4 regions of the Staphylococcus haemolyticus genome follow, and region 1 is predicted to be linked to each of the others. Evidence: predicted binding sites of a transcription regulator. Region 1 holds the regulator's gene; each other region holds the start of a gene.

What was found. The regulator Rex, encoded in region 1, represses fermentation and respiration genes when NADH is low (regulators of the CRP and FNR family bind a similar motif). The targets are predictions, from matches to a motif close to TTGTGAAATATTTCACAA.
Region 2: the regulator Rex is predicted to act here: its motif matches at 4,061-4,078, upstream of EQ029_RS02755 (nitrate reductase subunit alpha).
Region 3: the regulator Rex is predicted to act here: its motif matches at 1,677-1,694, upstream of arcA (arginine deiminase).
Region 4: the regulator Rex is predicted to act here: its motif matches at 1,559-1,576, upstream of EQ029_RS02790 (nitrate/nitrite transporter).

What each region holds. Positions count from the first base shown of each region.
Region 1 covers NZ_CP035291.1:922,072-929,778, reverse strand. Annotated here, with positions in the region: gene EQ029_RS04420 (ammonium transporter) at 1-397, opposite strand, end outside; gene EQ029_RS04415 (sulfurtransferase TusA family protein) at 519-743, opposite strand; gene EQ029_RS04410 (YeeE/YedE family protein) at 763-1,860, opposite strand; gene EQ029_RS04405 (redox-sensing transcriptional repressor Rex) at 2,056-2,694, opposite strand; gene abc-f (ribosomal protection-like ABC-F family protein) at 2,935-4,878, shown strand; partial or broken gene EQ029_RS04395 (IS1182 family transposase) at 4,886-6,563, opposite strand; gene tsaD (tRNA (adenosine(37)-N6)-threonylcarbamoyltransferase complex transferase subunit TsaD) at 7,165-7,707, opposite strand, start outside.
Region 2 covers NZ_CP035291.1:606,811-614,517, reverse strand. Annotated here, with positions in the region: gene narH (nitrate reductase subunit beta) at 1-314, opposite strand, end outside; gene EQ029_RS02755 (nitrate reductase subunit alpha) at 304-3,987, opposite strand; gene cobA (uroporphyrinogen-III C-methyltransferase) at 4,195-5,139, opposite strand; gene nirD (nitrite reductase small subunit NirD) at 5,130-5,444, opposite strand; gene nirB (nitrite reductase large subunit NirB) at 5,448-7,707, opposite strand, start outside.
Region 3 covers NZ_CP035291.1:321,537-329,243, forward strand. Annotated here, with positions in the region: gene isaB (immunodominant staphylococcal antigen IsaB family protein) at 171-746, shown strand; gene EQ029_RS01415 (arginine repressor) at 932-1,396, shown strand; gene arcA (arginine deiminase) at 1,753-2,988, shown strand; gene arcD (arginine-ornithine antiporter) at 3,157-4,587, shown strand; gene EQ029_RS01430 (Crp/Fnr family transcriptional regulator) at 4,622-5,305, shown strand; gene EQ029_RS01435 (alpha/beta hydrolase) at 5,499-6,260, shown strand; gene EQ029_RS01440 (LacI family DNA-binding transcriptional regulator) at 6,555-7,550, shown strand.
Region 4 covers NZ_CP035291.1:617,737-625,443, forward strand. Annotated here, with positions in the region: gene nreB (nitrate respiration regulation sensor histidine kinase NreB) at 1-779, shown strand, start outside; gene nreC (nitrate respiration regulation response regulator NreC) at 801-1,454, shown strand; gene EQ029_RS02790 (nitrate/nitrite transporter) at 1,684-2,841, shown strand; gene EQ029_RS02795 (Hsp20/alpha crystallin family protein) at 2,920-3,336, opposite strand; gene EQ029_RS02800 (MarR family winged helix-turn-helix transcriptional regulator) at 3,557-4,000, opposite strand; gene EQ029_RS02805 (DUF3139 domain-containing protein) at 4,282-4,641, shown strand; gene EQ029_RS02810 (cation:dicarboxylate symporter family transporter) at 4,849-6,126, shown strand; gene EQ029_RS02815 (ISL3 family transposase) at 6,234-7,550, opposite strand.

The DNA.
Region 1 (7,707 bases):
ATAAAAAGATAAAGATAATAAATGGAAAGAATTTCATACGTTCAGCGATTGAACCTGAAAGTATTGAAACTGCAATTGTACAAAACATCATTTGGAATAGCATAAATAATGCAAATGGAATATGTGGACTTAATTGATCATTAACTGCAAATCCGACATGCTGTAGTCCAATTAAATCGAAATTTCCTATCAAAGCATTTCCCGTTCCAAAACTTAATGAAAATCCTAATACAACCCATGTGAAAGTCACGATAACCATTGCTGCCATACTTTGCATTACTGTATTCAAAACATTCTTTGATTGAACTAGACCACCGTAAAACAAGCTAAGACCTGGTGTCATAATCCATACAAGTAAAGTGCAAAGAAATAAAAAAATTGTGTCATCCATCTTCATAATTACCACTTCCTTTAAAAATATCATAATGATACTAAATTGAAATAGCAAAAATGTGTAAGATAAAATGACACAATATGTTACATAATATAACAAAGACATTTTGCATGCCTATTTTGTTTTAAGCTTTCTGAATTGTAATTGTCCATGAAGCATCGTCTAATTGTTCATAATTCGTAACTGGATAACCTTGCTCAGCTGCCCAATTAGGAATAGCTTCTGTTGCTTGTGTGCAATCAAAATCAATTTTAAGTTCATCACCATTATCTAGTGTTTGCATTTTCTTTTGCGCTTCTATCAATGGGAATGGACAAACCATACCTACAGTACCTAATTCATATAACATTGTATTACCTCCAAATTAATTAAGTTGTTTGTACTTGTTTTGTCGCTGTTGTTGCTTGAGACTTAGATGTTTGTTTTTCTAATTTTTTCATTGGTCTTATAAATATAAAGTAACTCATAAACCATACACCTAAAATCATAGAACCAAGTGCTATCCATCCTTTCCAAGACATGATAGCAGTTTCTACTAAACCATTTCCAATTGAACATCCTCCAGCTACTGAAGCACCAAATCCCATACAAATACCACCAATAGCACTATTGCGAATGGTCTTTTTATCAGGTAATCGCCATTTAAATTCACGTGATCCTTTAGCAGCAATATAAGAACCTAAGAATATACCTAAAATTAATAAAACTCCCCAATCAATTAGCTTAGTATCACCTGTTATTAAAAAAGTAATTAAATTTGCTGAAGGTGTGGTAATGCCTAAGCCGTAATCTCTTCCAGTAGAAATACTCATTGGCCAAGCTATCAAAGCAATTAATCCTACTGCAATACCAGCTACAAATGGATGGTATCGTTTTTCAAATAAATAGTGTCTCAAGCCACTATATTTTTGTTTAAGCTTTGGAACTGCAAATTTGGGTTTTGGTTTACGTAATGTTTTAGTTACAAAAATGATAGTTATAATTGTTAATACTAACGTAAACACCCACATAGGAATACCGGTAGTCTGAGACATATTTGCATTAATGTTTGTAGGTTTATTAATCCATGACATTACTGGAAGTAATATACCAGTTTTAGTAATAGCAGCAGTTACAGCATATAGTACGAGCGCTACCCAACTGCCAATCAAACCTTCACCAGCTCGATACCATGTACCTGTAGCACATCCTCCTGCTAATACAATACCGATTCCAAATATAAAAGCACCAATAATTGTACCTATAATTGGAAATGTACTATCTGGGATAGATATAACATTTAATCCAGTTAAAATAAGTAGTCCAATACTTTGGACAGTAATAGCAACTAATAAGGCATAAAACATTTTATTATTTTTTTGAACGTACATATCTCTGAAGCCACCAGCTAAACAGAAGCGTGTACGTTGCATCACAAACCCTAATAATATACCTACTATAAGACCACTAATGATCATCCATATCACTATCAATTCATCCTTTCCCGATTGTTTTACTAAGGTGTTATAATCAATTGTACTAAATTTTGCAACATCTTAAAATTAAACGCTTTTGATTTTAATAATATGATGTTTTAAAAACTAAATGAAATTAATGAATGTTAAACGCAAATTAAAAACACCCCTCTTATAAAGAAGGATGCAAGAATATAAATATAAAAATTAATTAGAATAGTTTTTCATAAAGAATAGCAATGATTGCAATTCTATGCCCAAGTCAATATGATGCACTTGTACGGTATTAGGTACTTCTATTCTAGCTGGTGTGAAATTTAGTATACCCTGAATATCAGCTTCAACCAACTGATTTGCAACGCGTTGTGCTGCTTCCTCTGGTGTAGTTAATATTACAACATTGATATTTTGAGCATTGAGTACTTTCTTCAAATCGTTCATATGATGCACAGATACATCACCAATCTCTGTTCCGACAATCTGTTCATCTATATCAAAAGCCTCAGTTATTGTCATTTCATCATGAATTGAAAAGTTATATGTCAAAAGTGCTCGACCTAAATTACCAACACCTACTAAAGCTATGTGTATATTATCACTATCACTTAATGCTGTTTTAAAGAATTCTAATAGACTATCTATATTGTAACCGTAGCCTTTTTTGCCTAATTCTCCAAAATAAGAGAAATCTCTTCGGATGGTTGCTGATTCAATATTGAGTGCCTCACTAATAGCCTTAGAATTAACCCTATCAATGCCTTTTGACTTGAGTGTGTTAACGAATCTGTAATATAAAGGTAATCGCTTCAAAGTTGCCCGTGGAATTTTAGATTTATTATGAGCCATTTAAAATGCCCCCCTTTATGTTTGAATTTTATAATCTATGTATCCAAACTATTTTGAGTGCTATACGTTTTAAATTTAAAAATGTCGTTATGTCCTATTATGAATACTGGAATATTATACCCTAACATATTTTAAAAATAAATAACTTAGTTTCAAGAAACTAAGTAATACGGTAAAATATAGAGTAATATACAATCTAATTTCGAGTAATAAACTTATAAATAGAAAGGTGAAACCTGAATGATACTCTTGCAATTAAACGATATTTCGAAATCATTTGATGGCGAAGATATTTTCACGCGTGTGAATTTCGAAGTAAAAACAGGCGAACGAATTGGTGTCGTAGGCAGAAACGGTGCTGGTAAATCGACTTTAATGAAAATCATTGCCGGTGTTGAAGACTATGATAGCGGTCATATATCAAAAATCAAAAATTTACGTATGGGTTATTTAACACAGCAAATGACACTTAATTCATCTGCTTCAGTCTTCGAAGAAATGTCAAAACCGTTTGAACATTTAAAAAAAATGGAACTTCTAATTAGAGAAGAAACGAATTGGCTAGCTGATCATGCATCTAACTACTATTCCGAAGAATATCAACAACATATGGAACGCTATGAATCTTTAACTAATCAATTCGAACAACTTGATGGTTATCAGTATGAAAGTAAAATCAAAACTGTTCTACATGGTTTAAATTTCAATGAAGATGATTTCGATAAACCTATCAATGATTTCAGTGGTGGTCAAAAAACGCGATTATCCTTAGCCCAAATGCTATTGAATGAGCCAGATTTATTACTACTAGACGAACCTACAAACCATTTAGATTTAGAAACGACGAAGTGGTTAGAAGATTATTTAAAATATTTCAAAGGTGCCATTGTTATTATCAGTCACGATAGATATTTCCTAGATAAAATAGTCACTCAAATATATGATGTTGCACTTGGCGATGTTAAACGTTACGTCGGAAATTATGAACAATTTATTGAGCAACGTGATAAATATTACGAAAGCAGAATGCAAGAATATGAACGTCAGCAAGATGAAATTAAAAGATTAGAAACATTTGTAGAGAAAAATATAACACGTGCTTCAACTAGTGGAATGGCAAAAAGTCGTCGAAAAACACTAGAAAAAATGGAACGTATTGACAAACCTATGTTGGACGCAAGAAGTGCTAACATTCAATTTGGCTTTAATCGTAATACAGGTAATGACGTTATGAATATACGTAATCTGAAAATTGGTTATGACTCGCCTATTACATCTCCTATTAATATTGAAGTAAGTAAGGGGGATCATATTGCCATTATTGGCCCAAATGGCGTAGGTAAAACTACTCTAATCAAGACCATCGCTCAACGTCAAAATCAATTAGAAGGTGAAATTACCTTTGGTGCAAATCTTCAAATTGGTTATTACGATCAAAAGCAAGCTGAATTTAAATCTAATAAAACAATTATCGACTATGTTTGGGATCAATATCCAACAATGAATGAAAAAGATATTCGCGCTATACTCGGACGTTTCTTATTCGTGCAAGATGATGTAAAGAAAGTAATCAATGATTTATCTGGTGGAGAAAAAGCTCGTTTGCAATTAGCGCTACTTATGCTTCAAAGAGATAATGTATTAATTCTTGATGAACCAACAAACCATCTTGATATAGATTCTAAAGAGATGTTAGAACAAGCGCTAAAAGATTTTGAAGGAACCATTCTTTTTGTATCACACGATCGTTACTTTATTAATCAATTGGCAAATAAAGTATTCGACTTAAATTATGACGGTGGCCAAATGTATTTGGGAGATTATCAATATTACATCGAGAAAACAGAAGAAGCAGCGGCACTTGAAGCTTTTAAAAATGAGCGCAATGATTTTAGTAAAGAGGATACTTCAAATCAAAATGAAGCTAATGAAAATGTAAATACCTATGATTCTCAAAAGCAACAACGTCGTGAGCAAAGAAAATTAGAACGTCTCATTGAGAACTGTGAAGCCAAAATTGAAGCATTTGAGAATGAAATAGCACGCATTGATGAACAACTCACTCAGCCTGACGTATTCAATAATCCTGAAAAAGCCTCATCATTAGCGAATCAGAAACTTGAAACCGAACAAATGTTAGAACAGGTTATGTCGGAATGGGAAAATTTACAAGAAAATATCTAAAGACTCATTATTTTACCAGAGTCCGGGACATAAAGTTCTTGGATAAGTGAAAAAAAGACAATTTCTATTGAAATAATATAGAAATTGTCTTTTTTATAAATTTTTTGATTATTTTCAGCTCGTTGAGCTACTACTTTTCTTATATTAAGTGCCATTAATACAAAACCAAGTTCTCTTTTGACTTTATTGAGTCCTCGGACAGACATCCGAGTGAAACCCAAAATAGCCTTCATAAATCCAAAAACAGGTTCCACATCAATTTTTCTTTGACTGTAGATATTTTTTGTTTCTGGTTCTGAAAGCTTTTTGTTAATTTGGGATTTAAAATATTCCCAGTTATAATTCTTCATTATTTTTTTGTTTGTTTTTGAATTGAAGTTCATACATTGATTTTTCAGAGGACATTCTGAACAATCATCACATTCATATAATTTGAAGTCTCGCTTATAACCATACTTATCATGACGATAGGCATATCTTTTAAAACCTAGCCGTTTATTATTCGGACAAATGAATTCGTCATTAATTTCGTCATAGTTCCAATTTTGAGTATTAAAGATGTCACTTTTATATTTTTTAGTTTTATCTTTTATAAACATTCCATATGTTATGAGTGGCGTTCGATTAAAGTCATCTATAATTGCCTTATAATTTGATTCACTACCATAACCTGCATCAGCTACAATATATTCAGGTAAATGACCGTAGGTCTCTTGAATTGAATTTAAAAATGGAATCATCGTTCTAGTATCCGTTGGATTTTGATACACATTATAAGATAAAACAAATTGGGAATTTGTCGCTATTTGTAAATTATACCCTGGCTTAAGTTGTCCATTTTTCATGTGATCTTCTTTCATTCTCATAAATGTCGCATCATGATCTGTCTTAGAATAACTATTTCTATCCTTTAAAATAGATTTTTGAAATTCGTATCGATACTTTCGCTCAAAATAATCATTGATTTGCTTTTTGTATTTTTTGATTTTAGTTCTTTTGAGACGTATTTGTTTTCTTGTTTTAGTACATTTTTCATTGTTGATATGTTGGTTTAAATCTTCGATTTCTTTATCTAAGTGACTACCAATCAAATCTATTTCTTCTTTTGTTAATTCATTATCATGATCTTCTTTAATTTCCGGTATGATTTTATTGGTTACCAATTCATGGTAGAGGGCTTTAGAATCCTCATTCATCTTTGATTCATGGTTTTGAATACTCTTTTTCCATACAAATGTATATCGATTGGCATTTGCTTCAATTTTTGTACCATCAATAAAAATAGCTTTATCATCTATAAGATTTTGTTTTACACACTGACTGTAAAATTGAATAAATAAAGATTCTAATAAAGCATCTACTTTTGGATTTACTCTAAATCGATTAATTGTTTTATAAGAAGGTTTTTGATTTTGTGATAGCCACATCATTCGGATGCTATCATTAAGCATTTTTTCTATTTTACGACCTGAGAATACAGATTGTGTGTAGGCATATAGAATCACTTTTAACATCATTTTAGGATGGTACGAAGTTGCACCACGGTGATGTCTGAATTCGTCGAATTCATTGTCAGGAATTGTTTCAACAATATCATTTACATGTCGTGAAATATCATTTGTGGGGATAAGAACTGAAGTTTCCATTGGTAGAGTAAGTTGAGTCATGTTATAATTTTTATACATAAGGCACCTCGTTAATTTAGTTTAGTGATGTTTATTAAATTATACGAAAGTGCTTTATTTTTTTAAAGTATTACAATGTAAAATTACATATAAATACAAAGTATTTTGGCGAGACTCTTGAGGGAACAGGACAAGCTGAAGACTACAGGCTGAAGCTGTCCCCTAAGAAAGCGAGCCAACAATACGGAGTATTGTAAATAAAGAAGCCAGTAAATGAATTTGTTAAAACTCATTTACTGGCTATTTCTCTAGGGTTTATGTCCCAGACTCATTTTTTTATACAAATTTCAACAAAAGTTATAAACAGCTAAAATACGATATTATCAGCTATCCACATAGTTATCCCACTTATCCACAACTTATTTTAAATTCATTTACAAGATTTTTACACAAAATTAAATTCATATCCACATTGTTAAGAACGGTTTATCCACAACTTATACACTTAATGTTGATAAGTACAAACGTTCCCTATTGACCTTTTGAATTATTTTAATCTCAATAAAAAACCTCTTGTTAACAGTGGATCTTAATCCTTACGTTAAAAGAGGTTCCTTTTGATTATTGAAATAATTAATTCGATTAAATAAATAATATAAATTTAAACTTCTATAGTAGCTTCTTCTATATCCATATTATTTTCACCATTCAAATCTAACTTAGCTGTAATTCCTGACTGATAATAGTAATATGCTGCAGCACCAATCATTGCTGCATTATCAGTACATAATTTAGGACTTGGAATGGATAAATGAATATTATTATCTTCACATAATTGTTGTAATCGGTATCGCAATCCTTTATTACTTGCAACACCTCCAGCAACAATAAGTCTGTTAACTTTATAGGCTTTACATGCATTAATCGCTTTAGTACTTAACACGTCTACAACACTATTTTGAAAACTAGTTGCTACATCTTCTTTTACAACTTCTTCATTCTTTTGTCGCAAATTATGCAGTTTATTTATAACAGAACTTTTCAATCCACTAAAACTAAAATCATAACTTTCCTTTTCTAACCACACTCTTGGAAAATCATAAGTATCTTTACCATATTGAGCTAATTTATCAATTTGTGGCCCTCCTGGGTATGGTAAATCAATTGTTCGAGCGACTTTATCATACGCCTCTCCCACTGCATC
Region 2 (7,707 bases), 320 kb from region 1:
GGTTCATAATAATCTTTAATAAGAGGCATATCTGGGTTGTAAAAGATTTTACCTAACGCCATTTTTGTCCAACGACTACCAGATTTAAGTTCTAATTTTCCTTTTTTATTTAAGACCCATCCACCTTTATAATGTTCTTGGTCTTCCCATCGTTTCGGATATCCTACACCTGGTTTAGTTTCTACGTTGTTGAACCACATGTATTCTGCACCTGGACGGTTAGTCCAAGTGTTCTTACATGTTACGCTGCAAGTGTGGCAACCTATGCATTTATCTAAATTTAACACCATTGCAATTTGCGCTTTAATCTTCAAGCCAATTTACCTCCTTCATCTTTCTCACTGCTACATATACGTCACGTTGATTTCCTATTGGTCCATAATAGTTAAAGTGATAACTAATTTGTGCGTAACCACCTACAAGTTGTGTAGGTTTCAAATGAATTCTTGTTGGTGCATTGTGTGAACCGCCACGAGTATCTGTAATTTCTGATCCTGGTGTTTCAATGTGTTTATCTTGTGCATGATACATAAACATTGTTCCTCTTGGCATACGGTGTGATGTGACTGCTCTTGCAGTTACAACACCATTTCTGTTATAAACTTCTAACCAATCGTTGTCATTGATGCCATGCTCATCAGCATCCTCATTAGATAACCAAACGACTGGACCACCTCTAAATAATGTCAACATACGTTCGTTATCTTGATATGTTGAGTGTATATTCCATTTACCATGAGGTGTTAAATAACGTAATACTAATGCATCTTGTCCACCTTTAACTTGTTTATCTCTAGTACCAAATACCATTGGCGGTAATGTTGGTTTGTATACTGGTAAACTTTCGCCGAATTGTTGGAATACTTCGTGATCGATGTAATAACTTTGTCTACCTGTTAATGTTCTAAATGGTACGAGTCGTTCTATATTAGTTGTAAATGGAGAATATCTACGTCCATTTTTGTTTGAACCAGGGAACACAGCTGTTGGTATAACTTCCCGTGGTTGTGATGTAATGTTTAAGAATGAAATCTTTTCAGATGCACGTTCTTTTGAAATGTCTTTTAATTCCATTCCTGTTTGATTTTCTAAATCTTCGTATGATTTTTGTGATAATTTGCCGTTAGTAGCTGATGATACATTTAAGATTGCATCTGCTACTTTTCTAGCAGTATCGATACGTGGACGATTATTTCTGACTGATTCAGGGTCCTCATCATTCCAAGTACCTATCATACTTTTAAGTTCTTCATATTCATCTTTCACGCTGAAGCTTACGCCATGTGCACCAACTTTTCCTTTTTCAAGTAATGGACCTAAAGTCACATATTTATCGTAGATTTTAGTGTAATCTCTATCTACGACTGCGAAGTTTGGCATTGTTTTACCTGGAATGGCTTCAACTTCTCCTTTAGACCAATCTTTAACAATACCGTATTCTGAACCTAATTCCTGTTTGGAATCATGGCCAAGTGGTGTCGTTACAACATCTTTAAATGTTCCTGGTAAGTAATCTTTCGCCATTTCAGAAACAGCTTTACTTAAGGTTTTATAAATATCCCAGTCTGAACGTGATTCCCATAATGGATCAATCGCTGGATTAAATGGATGAATGAATGGATGCATATCTGTTGATGACAAATCGTGTTTTTCATACCATGTTGCAGCTGGTAATACGATATCTGAGTACAATGGTGTCGCAGTCATTCTGAAATCTAGTGACACTAATAAGTCTAATTTACCTTCTGTATCTTCACGCCATTGAATTTCTTCTGGTTTGTCTTCTTCGTTAGGTTCAGCCATTAGTCCTGAACGTGTACCTAATAAATGTTTCATAAAGTACTCTTGTCCTTTGGCAGAACTTGAAATTAAATTTGAACGCCATACGAATAATGTTTTCGGATGGTTCTTTCTTAAATCTGGATCTTCTATCGCAAATTGAGTTTCTCTATTTTTGACTGATTCGATTGCTCTATTTAATATCGCTTCATTAGAGTCATCACCGGCATCTTTTGCCTCTTCTCCGAATAATAAACTATTCTTATTGAATTGAGGGTATGACGGCAACCAACCTAATCTAGCAGCTGTAACGTTATAGTCAGCTGGGTGTTGATGTTTAATATTATTAGCTAATGGAGATTTTAATTTATCAACATTAGATTCCTCATATTTCCATTGATCAGTCGCAAAATAGAACCAACTTGTACCATTTTGCAGACGTGGTGGTCCTTGCCAGTCTTTGGCAAAGGCTACCGTATTCCAACCTTCTATTGGTCTACATTTTTCTTGTCCAACGTAGTGAGCCCATCCACCACCGTTAACACCTTGACAGCCACATAAAAGAACAAGATTTAAAATTGCTCGATAAATCGTATCTGAATTGAACCAGTGGTTAATACCAGCACCCATGATTATCATTGAGCGTCCTTTTGTATCGATTGCATTTTGCGCAAATTCTCTAGCTACTTGTGTTACTAATTCTGGTTTAATACCAGTTACACGTTGTTGCCATGCAGGTGTATATTTTGATTCAGCATCGTCGTATGAAGTTGCTTCTAATTCATGATTAAATCGTTTAATGCCATATTGACTTGTCATTAAGTCATATACTGTCGCTACATACACTTCTTTTCCATCAGCTAATGTTACTTTTCTAGCTGCTATTGGTCTTTCAAAAATACCGTCACCTTGACTATCAAAGTAAGGGAATTGAATTGTTTTTAGTTCGTATGTGTCGTCTGCCATTGACATCGCTGGATCAATCTTAGAACCATCTTCATTTTCTAATTTTAAGTTCCACTTCTTGCCTTCTTCCCAGCGTTGACCCATTGTGCCATTAGGTACTACAAACTGATGACTATTCATATCGTGAATGACTGGTTTCCATTCGCTATTTTCACTTTCCATACCTAAATCACTTGCACGTAAGAATCGTCCTGCTTTATAGCCATTGTCATCTTCATCTAACATAATCACAAAAGGCATATCTGAATATTGTTTTGAATAGTTAATGAACATTTCACTAGGATTATCTTGATAGTATTCTTGTAAAATAACATGTGTCATTGCTTGTGCTACTGCTGCATCAGTACCAGGATTAGGTGCTAACCAGTTATCCGCGAATTTAACGTTTTCTGCATAGTCAGGTGCTACTGAAACAACTTTAGTCCCTTTATATCTCACTTCAGTCATAAAATGAGCATCAGGTGTACGTGTAAGTGGTACGTTTGAACCCCACATAATAATATATGAAGCATTGTACCAATCACTTGATTCAGGTACGTCAGTTTGTTCACCCCAAATTTGTGGTGACGCAGGCGGTAAATCAGCATACCAATCATAAAAACTTAACATTTCTCCACCGAGTAAGTTGATAAATCTTGCCCCTGCAGCATAACTTATCATTGACATGGCAGGAATTGGTGTAAATCCTGCGATTCTATCTGGACCATCCTTTTTAATTGTATAAAGAATTTGTGCAGCAATAATATCTGTTACATCTTTCCAGTTAGCTCGAACATGTCCACCTTTACCACGTGCTTGTTTATATGCTTTTGCTTTCTCTTCGTCTTCAACAATAGATGCCCACGCTGCAATACGATTTCCATTATTTTCTTCTAACGCTGTATTCCATAAATCTAATAATTTCCCTCTAATGTATGGATATTTCACACGAAGTGGACTATATTCATACCAAGAGAACGACGCACCACGCGGACATCCACGAGGTTCAAATTCAGGCATATCAGGCCCACAACTTGGATAATCAATTTGTTGATTTTCCCAAGTGATTACGCCGTTTTTAACAAATACTTTCCATGAACATGACCCTGTACAGTTAACACCATGTGTTGTTCTAACTACTTTATCGTGACTCCATCTTTCACGGTACATTTTTTCCCATTCTCTACTTTTGCTCTCAAGAACTGACCAGTTACCATTAAATGTCTCAGTTGGTTTGAAAAAGTTTAATCCAAATTTTCCCATCTATATGAATCCTCCTACCGTTAAAGGTATTAACTTATTCCGATTTGCCGTTTTACTTTTGAATTTATAATGATTGTACAATTTTTCACATTCATTAGGTATTAGGGAATGTCCTAATTCGCATGGGGGAATCCCTAAAAAAACAAAAAAGCAGGTAGTGGTACATAACGTTCTAAGAATTCGTTATACCACTCCTGCAAGGATGACTTATAAATTAATATATTTAATTTTATTGTTATTGATTATTTGTGTGTATAATTGTTGTTGTGATGGATGGTAACTTTCATCAACGTGTACTATACAACGATATCCTGTTTCAGATAATTCTTCAGCTTTCAATAAAGCATCTTCTTTCGAACCTTTTATAACATATAATGAATCATCTAAATTTCTTTCATGCTCTTGTTTCAACACTTTATCTTTATCAATATAGTCAACAATCGCACCTAAAATGCAAATGCCTGGTTCGCCTTCAAGTTCGTGTTGCTGTAATTGATGCTCAATGGTGCTTAATTTACCAATGATGACGCGTTGGTTATGACACGTAGCATTAAACACAATTGCTATCGAATAGTCCTCTGAAGTATAAGCTGTGATTTGATCAATGATACGGCCCAATCGTTTTATCCCCATATAGATGGCTAATGTCCCACCATTAATCAAATTACGTATATCTGTTTCTTGATTGATTGAATCTTTGAAATGGCCTGTTGAGAAAGTCACACTAGGCGCTACTGATCTCATTGTTAACCCTAAATCCATTGTTGCAACAGCTGCACTTGCTGAAGTTACACCAGGAACAATTTCATATTCAATACCATAGTCTTTTAAAGTATTGACTTCTTCAGTAACACGACCAAATATTGCTGGATCGCCACCTTTGAGACGAATGACTGTTTGGTACTTTTTAGCCGCTTCAACGATTTTTAAATTAATTTCGTCTTGTTGTATATGTTTAGCGTAAGGCTTTTTACCTACATCAATGAATTCCGCATCAGCGGGTGCATATTGAAGTATGAGTGGGTTTACTAAACGATCATATAGAATAACTTCAGCTTTCTTAATACATCGTTCTGCTTTTTTCGTTAAAAGATTAGGATTACCAGGTCCAGCACCTATCAAGTAAACCTTTGATTTTTCATCTACAGACATACATAAACGTCTCCATCGATGACTTCAACTTGATATGTTTCAACACATCCAGTATCAGGTTCTTGTACCTCGCCACTTCTCAAATCAACCTTTTGATCATGTAGAGGGCAATAAACGTAATCGCCACTTACTGTTCCTTCTGATAATGGCCCTTGTTTGTGAGGACAAATATTATTAATTGCATGAATGTCTCCACTTTCAGTTAAGAAAATGCCAATTTCTTTACCATCAACAATCACTTTTTTTCCAATCAATGGTGTTAATTCTTCTAATGTCGTTACTTTAACTTTTTCCATAGATTTCATATGTTACACCCTCTCAACTTCAAAGATTTTTCGAGCTTCTTTATCTTCAACGATTGCTTCCCAAGGTTCGCCATGTCCATCAATCGCTTTTTTAGCATCCATAATTCTATCGAATAATTCTTTTTGACGTTCAGGATCCAGTAGTACTTCTTTAACATTTTCAAAGCCTAAACGATTTAACCATGGTGCAGTTCTTTCTGCATAAATGCCTGTTTCACGATAATACTGCATTAACGCACCACATAATTGAATAACTTCATCTTCAGTTTCAACGGTAGTTAATAATTTACCAACTGTAACATCTGTACCTCCATTACCACCGATGTAAATTTGATAACCGTTTTCTACTGAGATAACACCGAAATCTTTAACTCCTGATTCAACGCAACTACGTGGACAACCAGATACACCCATTTTAAATTTATGTGGTGTGTCAATGTATTCGAATGTTTTTTCTAAGCGAATACCTAAGCGTGTAGTGTATTGAGTACCGAATCGACAGAATTCTTTACCTACACAACTTTTAACTGAACGTGTTTTCTTACCATATGCTGAAGCTGAACGCATACCTAAATCTTCCCATACTTTAGGTAATTCTTCTTTCTTCAATCCATATAAACCTACACGTTGAGAGCCTGTTACTTTAACTAATGGTACATTGTATTTTTTTGCAACTTCACCTAATCTTATTAATTGGTCAGCATCTGTTACGCCTCCACGCATTTGTGGAATAACAGAGAATGTACCATCATTTTGAATGTTTGCATGATAACGTTCATTTGCGAAGCGTGATTCTTTTTCATCTTGATGGTCATGTGGATATACCATATTTAAATAGTAGTTTATTGCTGGACGACATTTTGGACAGCCATTTTTATCTTTAAAGTCTAGTACGTGACGTACTTCTTTTGATGTTTTTAGTCCTTTAGCTCTTATTTGCGTAACAATTTGATCACGTGTTAAATCAGTACAAGCACAAATTCCGGTAGGTTTCGCTGCTACAAAGTCATCACCTAATGTGCATTGTAATAACTCGCCAATTTGTCCTTTACATTTACCACATGAATTACCCGCTTTAGTTGCTTTCGTTACTTCTTCCACTGAAGTTAATCCTTTAGTCGTAATCGCATTAACAATCGTACCTTTATCTACACCGTTACAACCACAAATCGTTTCATCATCTGGCATATCAGCGATAGAAGTTACCGCTTCTTCTCCACCTTTGTACAATAATGATACTAATGTATAGTCTTCTAATGATTCATGTTTTTTCATCATATTATAGAATCTTGAGCCATCATCTGTATCACCATATAATACTGCTCCGACAACTTGACCATCACTCAAATAGACTTTTTTATAAATATTATCGACACTGTTGAAAATTTCAATACCATGGACATTTTCATTTTCAACAATTTGTCCCGCACTATATAAATCACAACCAGACACTTTTAATGAAGTGAAAGTTGTAGAACCTTTGTACCCTTCTGTTTCTTTTCCAGTTAGGTAGTCAGCTAACACTTTACCTTGTTCATAGAGCGGTGCGACTAAGCCATATACTTTGCCGTCATGCTCTGAACATTCGCCAACCGCATAAATATTAGGGTCTGATGTTTGTAAATAATCATTTACAACGATACCTCTATTTACTTCTAGACCTGCATCACGTGCTACTTGAGTAAATGGACGGATACCGACTGCCATGACAACTAAGTCTGTTTCGATTATTCTTCCATCTGCCAATTTAATCGCTTCTACATCATCTTTACCAATAATTTCTTTAGAGTTCGCTTGTAACTCGATATTCATACCTTGACGTTCTAAATCTGCTTTAAGCATGCCTCCAGCTTTACGGTCTAACTGCATTTCCATAAGCCATTCTGCTAAGTGTAATACAGTTACTTCCATACCTTGATCCATTAAACCACGTGCACATTCAAGTCCTAATAATCCGCCACCAATAACGACAGCTTTCTTTTTCGTTTTAGCGATTTCAATCATGCGTTCAGTATCTTCGATTGTTCTCCAACCTATAACACTTGGTAAATCTGATCCAGGTATCGGTAATACGAATGCACTAGAGCCTGTTGCAAATATACAAATGTCATAATTCACTTCAACACCTTTTGATGTTGTTACTGTTTGTGCTGAACGATCAACCGTCTCTACTGGGTCGTTGACGATGAGCTGAATGTTGTTCTCTTCATACCATTCATATGGATTCATTATTGTTTCTTCTACAGTCATTTTCTTCTGTAAT
Region 3 (7,707 bases), 600 kb from region 1:
TAACATAATTTATATAAAAACATTATTTAACGATTTATGAAAATTAATTTTGTGTAATTATAAACAACATTACATCAAATATGAAACACTTCTAATTAGTTAAACAAAATTGTATAACAGTCATGAATAGCGTATGATATGTTTAGTTATAAAGAAAGAAGGCTTCTAATTTGAGAAAAACTACAAAAACATTAGTCACAACGACATTAGCACTAAGCACATTATTTGGTGTAGGTGTTACGAGTGCATTGACGGAAACATCTATTGCACATGCTGAATCTAAAGCTACGACAAACACAACTCATTCTAAAGCGAACGCGACATCTGCATATTACAATTATAAAGGATATGCAGGTCAAGACGTGTCATTTGTATTAGATAAACATTTTAAAAATGCAATAAAAGCTGAAAATGTCACATTCAATGGTATTAAATTGAAAGCAACAACATCATTTAAAAATGTTAAAAAATATGATCAATATTTTAGAAACGTTTCGAAAGATGGTAAAACGGCATCATTACTTGATTTAAACGTAACAGGTAAAATGACATTGGATCAATTAAATAAAACTTACGGTAAAGATTTACAAAAGGTAAATAACCATAAGCATAATACAACAGGCATCTATTTCTACCAGCCAAATACAAAAGGAATGACAGTATGGTTTGATGTAGATAAAGGTAAAGTTGATCGCGTAGTAATGGGCTATAGCACTGTAAAACAAGCTATGAAAGAAACAAAATAACTTAACTTGAAAGACACCTCAAAAGTTGGATGATAAATCTCACTTTTGGGGTGTTTTTATGTAAATAATTAAGTTTATAACAGAATTTATGAAATACCCCACACAAAGAAAGACAAAAAAATGATACGTTAAAAGTAAAACATAAATATAGCGTAGGCTGTATAGGGATAGAGGGAGTTTATAATATGAAAAAGAATAAACGTCTAGATCTCATCGCAACGGTAGTTAAGAATAACCGATTTAACAAAAAGGAAGAGATTGCAGATTACATCGATACGCATTTCGGGGTACGCTATAGCGTAACTACGATTTCAAGAGATTTGAAAGAATTAAAGATTTTTAAAGTTCCAGCTGTAAGTAATCAATCCTATTATAAAAAGTTAGATAATACGCAACAAATGGATGCTAAAACGAAACTGCTACATTATTACGACAGTGAAATTAAAAGTATTATAATAAAAGATAGCTACATACTTATCAAAACATCTCCAGGATTTGCGCAATGCATTAATTATTTTATTGATCGAATGAATATTAATGAAATATTAGGGACAGTAGGTGGCAATGACACATTGATGGTACTAACTAATTCTGAAGAAATGGCTAAATATGTGCATTATAAATTATTTAATCATAAATATTCAAATTAATGTATAAAATATAATGTAGATTTACTTTTTTATATTATCTATAATAGAGTGTAACGCACCTAATTTATAATGTTCATAACCTAAGTAGTTATATAAATGTAGATACAAATCACGGGTGTTTATAAATACAGAATGATGCATAAAAAACTTTTTGGTTAGACATCGGCATGTCAACATGAATGAAATATACATAATAATCACTAATCACCTAACATTATTGTATATTCAATCAAAAATATGCATTGAATAACCAAAAAGCATGAATTAACACACATTTACAATGTGAAAACAATCACATAATGAAATATGAAAGCGCTTTATACTCTAGTTGTAGATAAATAAAGGAGGAAATGAATATGACTCAAGGACCTATCCAAGTAAACAGTGAAATCGGCAGATTGAAAACAGTATTACTCAAACGACCTGGTAAAGAACTAGAAAATTTAGTACCAGATCACTTAAGTGGCTTGCTATTCGATGATATTCCTTATTTAAAAGTGGCACAAGAAGAACACGACAAATTTGCACAAACACTTCGTGATGAAGGTGTAGAAGTTGTTTATCTAGAAAAACTAGCAGCTGAAGCCATTGCAGATAAAGATGTGCGTGAACAATTTATTGACGATATTCTTGCAGAATCTCAAAAAACAGTCTTAGGACATGAAGCTGAAATTAAAACATTCTTTGCGACATTATCAGACCAAGAATTAATTGACAAAATTATGGCTGGTGTAAGAAAAGAAGAAATTGAACTTAAAACAACACATCTCGTTGAATATATGGATGATAGATATCCTTTCTATTTAGACCCAATGCCTAACCTTTACTTTACACGTGACCCTCAAGCATCAGTAGGTAGAGGTATGACAATCAACAGAATGTATTGGAGAGCACGTCGTAGAGAATCTCTATTTATGACATACATTCTAAAATATCATCCAAGATTTAAAGATGCAGATGTACCGGTATGGTTAGACAGAAATTCACCATTTAACATCGAAGGTGGCGATGAGTTAATTCTTTCTAAAGATGCTTTAGCCATTGGTATTTCAGAGCGTACATCAGCACAAGCGATTGAACGCTTAGCACGTAATATATTCAAAGATGAATCTACAACATTCAAAAAAGTGATTGCGATTGAAATTCCAAATAGCCGTACGTTCATGCATTTAGATACAGTATTCACAATGATTGACTACGATAAATTCACAGTGCATTCAGCAATTTTCAAAGAAGAAAATAATATGAATTTATTTACAATTGAATACGATGAAGCCAAAGACGACATTAAAATCACACATTCTAATAAACTACGTGAAACGCTAGCAGACGTACTTGGCGTTGAAAAAATCGAGTTTATCCCAACTGGTAATGGTGACGTGATAGACGGCGCACGTGAACAATGGAATGACGGTTCAAACACGCTATGTATACGCCCAGGTGTGGTTGTTACTTATGACCGAAACTACGTATCAAACCAATTACTTCGTGATAAAGGCATTAAAGTGCTTGAAATTACTGGTAGTGAACTTGTTCGTGGACGTGGGGGCCCAAGATGTATGAGCCAACCATTATTTAGAGAAGATATTTAAAGTATTTCGAGCAAACGTAAGGACTTTTTTGAAAAATACATCGCAGGGAAAGTGATGTAGAAATATAACACAAGGAGAAGGGTTTGAAGCAGGATTACCAGACAATTGAATAATGATGCTTCAAGCCCTTAATTTAAAAGTAATCCTCCTTAGAAGGGGAAATGAATTATGAATGAATCAGACACAAACAAACTTGGTAAAACGTCACTTATTGGTTTAGTCATTGGTTCTATGATTGGTGGCGGTGCGTTCAATATCATTTCTGATATGGGTGGTCAAGCCGGTGGTTTAGCAATTATGATTGGATGGATTATTACCGCAATCGGAATGATTTCACTCGCATTTGTCTTCCAAAACCTCACTAATGTAAGACCGGACTTAGAAGGTGGAATTTACAGTTATGCACAGGCTGGATTTGGCGACTTTATTGGTTTCTCAAGTGCTTGGGGCTACTGGTTTGCTGCGTTTCTAGGTAACGTAGCCTATGCAACATTATTGATGTCAGCAGTAGGTAACTTCTTCCCAATCTTCAAAGGTGGTAATACGCTACCAAGTATTATCGTCGCTTCTTTCTTATTATGGGGTGTGCACTTCTTAATACTTAGAGGTGTTGAAACCGCAGCTTTTATCAATAGTATTGTAACTGTTGCAAAGTTAATTCCTATATTCTTAGTCATCATTTGTATGATTGTAGTATTTAATTTCGATACATTTAAAGCAGGGTTCTACGGAATGACAAGCGGTGGTACAGGTATATTTAGTTGGGGCGATACAATGTCTCAAGTTAAGAGTACAATGCTTGTAACCGTATGGGTGTTCACTGGTATTGAAGGTGCAGTGGTATTCTCAGGTCGTGCTAAATCGAAAAAAGACGTAGGTACTGCTACAGTAATTGGACTTGTTTCAGTACTTGTTATTTACTTCTTAATGACTGTATTGGCACAAGGCGTCATTCAACAAAATCAAATTGCTGATCTTGCAAGCCCATCAATGGCACAAGTGTTAGAACATATCGTTGGTCATTGGGGTTCAGTACTCGTTAACATTGGTTTAATTATTTCTGTTTTAGGTGCATGGCTTGGTTGGACATTACTAGCTGGTGAGCTACCATTTATAGTGGCTAAAGATGGCTTGTTCCCGAAATGGTTTGCTAAAGAAAATAAAAATAAAGCACCAATCAATGCATTATTAATTACAAACATTCTAGTACAAATATTCTTAATTAGCATGTTATTTACAGATAGTGCATATCAATTTGCGTTTTCACTTGCATCAAGCGCGATTTTAATTCCGTATATGTTTAGTGCCTTTTATCAATTAAAATACACAATTGAGCATAAAGGACACGCTACAGTGAAACAATGGGCAATCGGTATTATTGCATCAATCTATGCGATATGGCTTGTGTACGCTGCAGGTATTGATTACTTGTTATTAACCATGTTGCTCTACATCCCTGGTCTATTTGTTTATCGTTTCGTACAACGTAATAACCATAAACCATTAACGAAAGGTGACTATATCTTGTTTGCAGTCATTATCATACTTGCAATAATAGGTATCACTCGCTTAGCGATGGGAAGCGTTTCAGTATTCTAATAAAAAGTTTTAAAAGATTTAGGAGTGTATCTCAATGGCCGGAAAGACATATATCAACAACAGAGATAATGATTTAAGTGAAGGACTCAAACAATTAGCGTCTTACTTAAATATTCCAACAGGTGTCATTCAAGCTTTCAAGAGTGAATGTTTCGTGCGACGTTACAATAAAGGACAAATCATATATTATTCATCTGATCAGCCCACCTATGTGTATTTGTTACTAGACGGTATTGTTTTGCGTGAAACAATTAATGAAGATGGGGACGCTTATCGTAAGCTTAATAAAGAGCAGCTATTATTTCCGTTAAATCATCTCTTTCGAAAAATTGAATTAAACGAGATGTGCACAGCTATAACACCATGTAATGTAATAGGCATACCTAAAGATATGTTGGAATATCTTTGTAAAAATCATGACGACATATTTGTTACACTGTTCGAAAAGTTAAATAACGAACTTGAACTGCTAATGGAATACAATATGGCATTAACCACAAAGTTGGCGAGAGAACGCATTGAGAAAGTACTATATTATTTATGTCATGCAATAGCATACGATCATGATGAATTCTACGAAATTAAACATATCATGACCATTCAACTACTAAGTGATTTAGCAGGTATTTCACGTGAAACAACAGGCCATATTGTACATGAACTAAAAGAAGAGAAAAAATTGATAAAAAATGGCAAAAATTGGATGATTATAAAGTAGTAAATAAGACACAAAGCCCCTTTATATACGAAAAGCGTTTATATTAAACTACCAAACCGATATAAACACAATAATTGCTACTTAAGACGTTGGTGACATCACTAACGTCTTTTTGCATGCTTGGGTAACACCTTTTTCAGAAAAAGTGTAAAATAGATATAATCATTTATTATTAGAAGGGGCGACAATCAACATGGCACTCATGACAATCAATTACTTATCACCATCTTTAGGTATGCAACAATCATTTGTAGCAATTATTCCAGAAGACGGCAGTTTCTTCGACGAAACACAATCACCTAAATCTTATAAATCACTAATGCTATTGCATGGATTATCAAGTGATGCAACGTCGTATACACGCTTTACCAGTGTTGAGCGATATGCAGATGAACATCAATTATCTATCATTATGCCGAATGCAGATCATAGTGGCTATGCAAATATGACGTACGGTCATAGTTATTATGATCATATATTGGAAGTGTATCACTATGCACATAAGCTACTTCCACTATCACCAAAACGTGAAGATAATTTTATTGCAGGTCATTCAATGGGTGGTTATGGCACGATGAAATTTGCATTAACACAAGGAAGACTCTTCTCTAAAGCATCTCCATTATCTGCTGTCTTTCAAGCGCAAGGGTTAATGCAACTTGATTATCCAGATTTCGCACCGAAAGCAATTACAGGGGAAGATACAAATATCAAAGATACTGAACTCGATACATATCATTTAGTTGATGAAGCGGTCGAAAAAGGATTAACCATACCTAAGTTGTTGATTCAATGTGGTACAGAAGATTTCTTATATGAAGATAATCAACAATTTATGACATACTTGGATGATAAAGGAATTGACTATCAATATGAAGAAGGTCCTGGAGAACATGATTATGCATTCTGGGATAAGGCCATCAAACGCACAATTGAATGGTTAGTAGAAGAATAGGAATGAAAATGAATTTGGAATCAAAATGATGAATAATAGGGAGTGGGACAGAATTCTTTTTAAATTCGTCGTCCCCCCCCCCGCAAGGATGACTAGAACTGAAAAAAGCTTGATTTAAGCGCATTTTCAGTTCAGTCAGCTACTGCGAATTTGCAAAATAGCATCATCATATTATTTATGTCCCAGGCTCTTTTTGACATATTTAAAATGTTGAATATCTAACTTGAGTGATTGACAAAAATGTAGCGACAACCTATCATAAATAATGAAAACGTTTTCATTAAAGGTGGTACTATGGCAACAATTAAAGATGTAGCTCAGAGAGCAGGATTATCTATATCGACGGTTTCAAGATATTTAAATCATCATCCTTATATTTCTGAGGATAAGAAAATTAAAATCCAACAAGCGATGGATGAACTTGATTATGTGCCTAATTCAGTCGCTATGCAATTGCGTTCCAACAAGTCGTATACGATTGGTATCATCGTACCTAGAATTACGAATCCATATTTCGCGTATTTGATTGATGCAATTGATAAAGAAATTAAAGGTACACCATATCATACGTTAATCATGCAAACATATAATAATAAAGAAGAGGAATTAAGATTATTAAATATGTTTAAGCAAAGACACATTGCTGGTGTGATTATGGGTGCACTTGAAAATGACATAGAAGTTTTAGAGACGTATACGAAATATGGACCTATTATTTTATCGGCAGATCAATCAATGCAGTCTGATAAAGTAAAGATTATACATACCAACCAACGTCAAACGACGTACGATGCCATTCAATACTTAATTAATAAAGGATATCGAAACATAGCTTATTGCACGGACAATAGTTACTATGATCATTGTTTTAATAAACCTAGAAATGTCGGATTTAGAGTAGCGATGAAAGATAATGGTCTAGATATTAGAAATGAATGGATTTTTAATAATGTTCGTACAATTGAAGATGGTGAGCAGATAGGGAAAATATTGTTGCGGCAAGAACAGTTACCAGATGCTATATTTACAGGTAGCGATGAAGTGGCATTAGGGTTAATGCACTTTATGACTGCCCATCAAATAGATATTCCTAACCAAATCGCCATTATGGGATATGATAACCAACCCATTTCTAGTTTGTTGAAGATTCCATTATCGACAGTCAATCAACCAGTCAATGACATTGGTAAGCAATTGATTAACTATTTATTGGCATTACTTGAAGAGACAGAATTTAAAAGCAAAGATGATGTATTAAAATTAAATATCGTAGAACGACAAAGCACATAAATAGAGCCTTCCATTTCGAATTTTAAACGAAGTGGAAGGCTTGTTTCTATTTATAAATCAAACAAGGATACTTGAATATTGTAAGTAATCATCGTTATGTGTAAAATGTAAATAACATCTATGTATAATACATGTAAAAGTTAATAAGGGGATGAGT
Region 4 (7,707 bases), 300 kb from region 1:
TGAATTTCCAAGTATTCATGAAAACGGTAGATAATAAAATTCAACCATTTACTGCTTCGTATCAATGTATTGATGATGAGGCACAAATCTACGCTTTTACATTACAAGATATATCTCCACAAATAGAGCGACAAGAAAAGATGTATCAACGTCAGATGTTACGTAAAACGATTGCTGCACAAGAAAATGAAAGAAAACGTATATCTAGAGAATTACATGATAGTGTTGTTCAAGAGATGCTAAATGTAGATGTTGAATTGAGATTATTAAAATATCAACAAGATATGGCTCAACTCATTGAAAAATCCGAACATATTGAATTGCTAATGTCTAATTTAATTAATGATATTCGTGATTTATCAGTAGAATTGAGGCCTTCATCACTTGATGATTTAGGATTAGAAGCGGCTTTTAAATCTTATTTCAAACAATTAGAGTATAATTATGGATTAAATGTTGTTTATCAATCAAATATTCAAACAATACGTTTCGATAGTGAAATTGAAACCGTTGTTTATCGCGTTGTTCAAGAAGCGATATTTAATGCATTAAAATATGCAGGTGTTTATGAAGTGGAAGTAACGATTCAACAAACTGAAGAAGGTCTTATCGCTGAGATTATTGACAGGGGTAAAGGCTTTGATCCCAACTTAAAACCTCAGGGTACTGGATTAGGGCTATATGGAATGAATGAGAGAGCAGAACTTGTTAAAGGTACAGTGAATATAGAAACACATATTGGTAAAGGTACAATTATTACGTTAGAAGTACCAGTTTAAAATATGTTAGGGGAATATAAAGTGAAGATTGTTATTGCAGATGATCATGCAGTTGTTAGAACAGGATTTTCGATGATTTTAAACTTTCAAGAGGATATGGAAGTAGTTGCAACCGCTGCTGATGGGGGAGAAGCATATCAAAAGGTGATGGAGCATAAGCCAGATGTATTAATTATGGACTTAAGTATGCCACCTGGTGAATCAGGATTAATTGCAACAAGTAAAATATCAGAAAGTTTTCCTGAAACTAAAATATTAATATTAACAATGTATGATGATGAAGAATATTTGTTCCACGTTCTTCGTAATGGTGCTAAAGGCTATATATTAAAGAATGCACCTGATGAACAATTATTACTAGCCGTGCGAACAGTTTATAAGGGCGAAACATATGTAGATATGAAATTAACAACGTCATTAGTGAATGAATTTGTAAATCATAAACATTCAGATGATGTATCTACTAACGATCCATTTAAAATATTATCTAAGCGCGAACTAGAAATATTACCTTTAATTGCAAAAGGGTATGGTAATAAAGATATTGCTGAAAAATTATTCGTGTCGGTCAAAACGGTCGAAGCGCATAAAACACATATAATGACTAAACTCGATTTAAAATCTAAACCTGAGTTAGTAGAATATGCATTGAAAAAGAAATTATTAGATTTTTAAATGATGAAAATGAAACTGAGACAGATTAGTAATGTCTCAGTTTTTTGCGTACATATATAGAAAAAATATAGGGGGATTCCCAGTCAGTATAAGGGAATATCCTTATGTTCATTTTTTCACAATTCTACTAAAATTTAATTGTAATCAGTAATGTGATTGAATTATAAATTTTTGACCTCTTTTATATAACAATTACTGATAAAGAAAATTAAATGATGAAGGTGAAAAAATGTATAAGACAAAAGGTGGCTTTCAACTTACCTTACAAACGTTAAGTCTTGTAGTGGGTTTCATGGCATGGAGTATTATATCTCCGTTAATGCCATATATCTCTCAAGATGTTAAAGTTAATCCTGGACAGTTATCTATTATATTGGCAATTCCAGTAATATTAGGTTCAATTTTACGTGTGCCATTCGGTTATTTAACTAATATTATTGGTGCGAAATGGGTATTCTTTTGTAGTTTTGTTATATTATTATTTCCTATCTTCTTTTTAGGGCAAGCACAAACACCAGGAATGTTAATGTTATCTGGATTCTTTTTAGGTGTTGGAGGTGCGATATTCTCTGTAGGTGTGACATCTGTACCTAAATATTTTTCAAAAGATAAAGTAGGGCTTGCTAATGGAATTTATGGTATGGGTAACATCGGTACGGCAGTATCTTCATTTTTAGCACCACCTATTGCAGGTATTATAGGTTGGCAAACGACGGTAAGAAGTTATTTAATTATCATTGCTATTTTCGCAATTTTAATGTTCATTTTTGGTGATAAAAATGAACCAAAAGTGAAAGTACCTTTAGCATCTCAGTTTAAAAAATTATCATCAAATTATAAGTTATATTACTTAAGTCTTTGGTATTTTATTACGTTTGGTGCTTTTGTAGCATTTGGATTATTCTTACCTAACTACTTAGTAAATAACTTTGGCATTGATAAAGTTGATGCAGGTATTCGGTCAGGTGTATTCATTGCTTTAGCAACTTTCTTAAGACCAATTGGCGGTATACTTGGAGATAAATTTAATGCTGTGAAAGTACTAATGATCGATTTTATTATTATGATTGTAGGTGCTGTTATTTTAGGAATTTCAAGTCATATTGCTTTATTTACTATCGGTTGTTTAACTATCAGTATCTGTGCTGGTTTAGGTAATGGTTTAATATTTAAACTTGTACCTTCTTACTTCGCAAAAGAATCTGGTGCAGCTAATGGTATTGTTTCTATGATGGGTGGTTTAGGAGGATTCTTCCCACCTTTAGTTATTACTTATGTAACAGGTCTAACTGGTTCAAGTCATTTAGCATTTATTCTTTTAGCAATATTTGGTGTCTTAGCATTTATTACCATGGGACACTTATATAAAAAAGAATATGCAAAATAAATTTATACATTAAAAAGAGCAATACAAAGCTAAACATAGTTTTGTATTGCTCTTTAACATTTTATTCTGTATATCTATTTATTCTACTGTAATTGTTGTTGATTGATCTTGTGCACTAACTTCTTTAGGTAAAATAACAACTAAAATCCCGTCTTCGTAGCTTGCTTTAATTTGTGACTTATCAATATCATTAAATTCAAAATGTCTAACTAATTCACCACTTGCACGTTCACTTAATTGAACGCTACCTGTTTGTTCAGATACATGCTTTTGAACTTTAATTGTTAATGCCGCATGTTCAAATTTAAGTTCAATTTCAGACTTATTGACACCAGGTAGTTCAGCTTCTAATACGTATTGATTTGTTTGATTATAAATATTTGTCGGGAAACTTTTTGATGAAAATTGATTAAAAACTTGTTCACCTAAATCACGAAATACGTCTTTTGGATTATTCTTGAAAATGGATTGTTCAAAAAACTCTCTATTATTCATACTAATGTCTCTCCTTTATTTAAGCGTGCATACCATAGTTGTAAAATGATACTTTTCAAGTACATTATAGTAATAGAGAGGGTTAACGTAAAGCGAAAGGAATTATAAAAGAATAAGGCAAAGATTAAGTGCGGAATAGTAAATCCATGGCAAAAGTCTCAATATGTATAAAGCCTAGTAATTGTGAAATAAAGTGTTTCGCTTTTGCCAGGATTAAATATTAGTGAGTAGTATAATCGAAGTTATTTGAAATAACATGTTTTAAGCTATTAACAAGATTATCTTTTTCATCTTGTGAAATATCAAAGTCCTCAAAAACTTGGTCAGAGATAGCTTTCAACGTAGGTTTAATATTAATACCGCTTTCAGTCAGTGTAATTTGAAGATTTCTTTCATCTTCTTTTTCACGCATACGTTGTACGTAGCCTTTTTTCTCTAATTTCTTTAAGAGAGGTGTTAGTGTTCCAGAATCTAAAAATACGCGACGACCAAGTGATTTAATATTTATCTTTTCTTCATTTTCGATGGCCATGATGACCATAAAGCTTGTATATGTTAAATCATGCTTTTTTAAATAGTAAGTATATTTTTTTATAACTTCTTTAGAAGTAACATATAATAAAAAACATAATTGATTACTTAAATAACTATCTTTAATATACATACATTTCCCCCCTTAACTTATTTAAAGATATTATGAACTAAAAGTAATGTCAAGACTGTTGCCATAGTATTTCATGGACTTTTATAGCCTTTTGAACTATATTTGAAAGTACGTCTACACGTTTGCTGTAAGTGTCGATTTATTTTGAATTAGAGATAAATTGTTAGGACATTTTGTTACAGAAATACTGAAATACTTTAAAATTTTCTATCTATCATTCATAATAATTTAGATAGTAACTAGAGATGGTGAGACTAGGTTGTGTACAAAGGAGTTTCAAAATGAGTAAAAAACAAAAATGGATTAGAATTTGTATTATTTTGGCGATTTCATTAGTAGTGGCAATTGCTTTCTTTTTCGCAATGAAAACGTATCAAGGTCATAGAAATATTAAAATGGTAGATAGTTATATAGAGCAGAAACATTTAAGTGATGATATTAAATCTGAAAAAACACAATATAGTGCAAAAAAAGGGGTTTATTACAAAGAAGTTGTCTTTAAAGATGAACCTCATATGACATATGTCATTCAACCTATAGGAACACGTAAAGGTATCTTTGCTGAAGGCTTTGATACTGAAACTAAAAAAAGTATTAAAGATGCAAAACATAATTATTTTAACCAAAATTTCAAACCTTAATTTCGCATTAAATGAGGATTAATATTTTACAAGTAATGAAAAATAAGGAGAACAGAATTCATAATGATTTCTGATCTCCTTTTTATAGTATTTTTAATTATTTTAGCTTGATTGAATAGTATATATATAGTTAGCTTTAAAAATTTTATATCCCATTTCATAATTATCTGATATAATTAAGCGATGTCAGATGAAGGGGGTTTCAACATGGCTCTGTTCAAGAGAAAAATTAGTTTACCGATGCAGGTTATCATCGCATTGGTGCTAGGTGTAGTTGTAGGTTTATTATTATTTGGACAAGATAACGTAGCAAATTATATAAAACCGTTCGGTGATGTTTTCTTAAATTTAATTAAAATGATCATCATACCGATTGTATTCTGTGCATTAGCATTATCTATATCTAACTTAGGGGACTCAAAGAAGATAGGTAGCTATGGATGGAAAGCAATTCTTTACTTTGAAATTATAACAACAATCGCCATTGGTTTAGGACTAATCATTGGTAACTTATTCAAACCAGGTGCTGGTTTAGATCCAGACAAATTACCTAAAGGCGATATTTCTAAATATCAATCATCTGCATCCGCAGCAGAACAATCTACATATGGCAATCACTTTATTGATACCATTGTAAATATTGTACCAACAAACATATTTGAAGCATTAACTAAAGGTGAATTATTACCAATCATCTTCTTCGCAGTATTCTTCGGTTTAGGATTAGCTGCAATAGGAGAAAAATCAGATCCTGTGAAAGGCTTTTTAAATGGTACGCTTGAAGCAGTATTCTGGATGATTAATAAAATTTTAAAATTAGCACCAATAGGTGTATTTGCATTTATTTGTACAACAGTAATGACTTTTGGAGCATCTGCTTTAATTCCATTATTAAAATTAGTATTAGTAGTAGTGTTCGCGATGGTGTTCTTTATTATCGTTGTTCTAGGAATTGTAGCAAGAATTTGTGGTATTAGTATCTTCTCAATCATTAAAATTTTGAAAGATGAATTATTATTAGCATTCTCTACTTCAAGTTCAGAAGCAGTATTACCAGTAATGATGAAGAAAATGGAAAAATTCGGAGCGCCAAGAGATGTCACATCCTTTGTTATTCCAATAGGTTACTCATTTAACCTTGATGGATCAGCACTATACCAATCAATTGCAGCATTATTTGTTGCACAAATGTATGGCATTCATTTATCTATATCAGAACAAATTATCTTAATGGTAACATTAATGGTTGCCTCTAAAGGTATGGCTGGAGTACCTGGCGTTTCAATCGTAGTATTATTAACAACATTAGGAGCTATGGGCTTACCAGCACAAGGGCTCGCGTTAATTATCGGTGTAGACCGTTTATTAGACATGGTTCGTACATGTGTTAACGTAATAGGTAATGCACTATCAGCTGTTGTTATCTCTAAATGGGAAAAGGTTTATGACAAAGAACAAGGTAAAAAATACTTAGAATCAATTTAAAAAAGAAATCTGACATTTTTAGTATCGAGCACATAGGCTCGATACTTTTTTATTGCTTAAAATTATGGCTCTATGTCAAATCGGACTGATGAGTCCTAATATTGAGATTAAGCAACCTTAGGTTGTTTAATCTCTTTTTTTGTTGTTGAGGCAAATAGTCGCGAAGTTATAATAATTCTATTACGTAAATTATCATAATTTCTATAACCAAAAGATACCCTTTTAATGAGTTTGATTTTATTATTAATTCCTTCTAACGGACCGTTGGTCAGGTTAGAATATGTCATAGTATTTTCAATGAAAGTTGCTAATCGTCTTAAAGTTCTAATGACTGGGCGTAATTTAGGACACACATCTGAAAGATGAATAGAAAAGAGTTTATGATTAAATTTCTCTATTTGGTTTTCTTTTAAAAATCGTCTTAGCTCATGAACGTAGTGATATGTATTATATAATTCTTCATCTACATCTAATAAGTAATTTACAATGCCTTTTTCAGTTTTCCACTCTTTAAATAAATGGACTTTACGATAATTAAATGCCTCTAGCGTTTCAAAAGGTTTAAGAAATAATTTCCAATAACTTTTATATTTATTATAAAGCGGTCTATTTGAGGCCCTATAACAATTCATTACATGAACTCTAGACATATTTAACGCTCGATTTAAGGATTGAACAATATGAAAACGATCAATAATAATCTTCGCGTTAGGAAATAATTGCTTGATTAGCGACATATATGGTTCATACATATCAATCGTTACTGTTTTGACTTTTTGTCTTAGTTTCAAAGAATAGCGATAAAAATGATCTTTTAACGATTTTAACTTACGATCCGCTACCACATCTACGATGCGGTGCGATACAGCATCTGCATAAATAAAGCTCATTTTCCCAGTTACATTTTTAACACTTTTAAATTCGTCCATCATTAAGTGTTCAGGTAAAGCATCAAAAGAAGACTGACCTACGTCGCTTGCCGCTTGATTAATCACTCTAGACACAGTCATTGATGATATTAAGCATGACTTAGCGATAGATTTTTGAGAGCGGCATTCTTGTGCTTTATTTAAAACTGCAAGTTTTGTTTTATTTGAAATAAAGCAATGAGCGTCGACAATATTAGATTTAGCAGTAAAATGACTATCGCATGTTTTACAATAAAATCTTTGTTTTTGAAGATTTAAATAAGCGGGCATTTCCATAATTTTAAGCAAAGTAATCGTTGAGGTTTTCTTACCATTTTTTACTATAGAGAAATTATCATTTTTAGCTAAACAATTTTCACAATATGTAGGTTGATAAGTGAGCTCGGCATAATAAAACAGGCTCATTCGTCCTTTATATTTTTTCTCAATCACTTCGTCTGAAAAATTGATATTTTTATCTTTAATTCTTAATGTTTTTAATATAGACTTACACATAGGCGCATTACCTTTCTTTTTTATTTTGTTTGGTAGCTAATAATTATAGAGGTAATTGCGCCTTTTTTCTATTCAAAAACATAAAAATTGGACTGATGAATTTTGTCATCAGTCCAATTTATTATAGAACCAAAATTATAAAGATTTGTGTATAAAT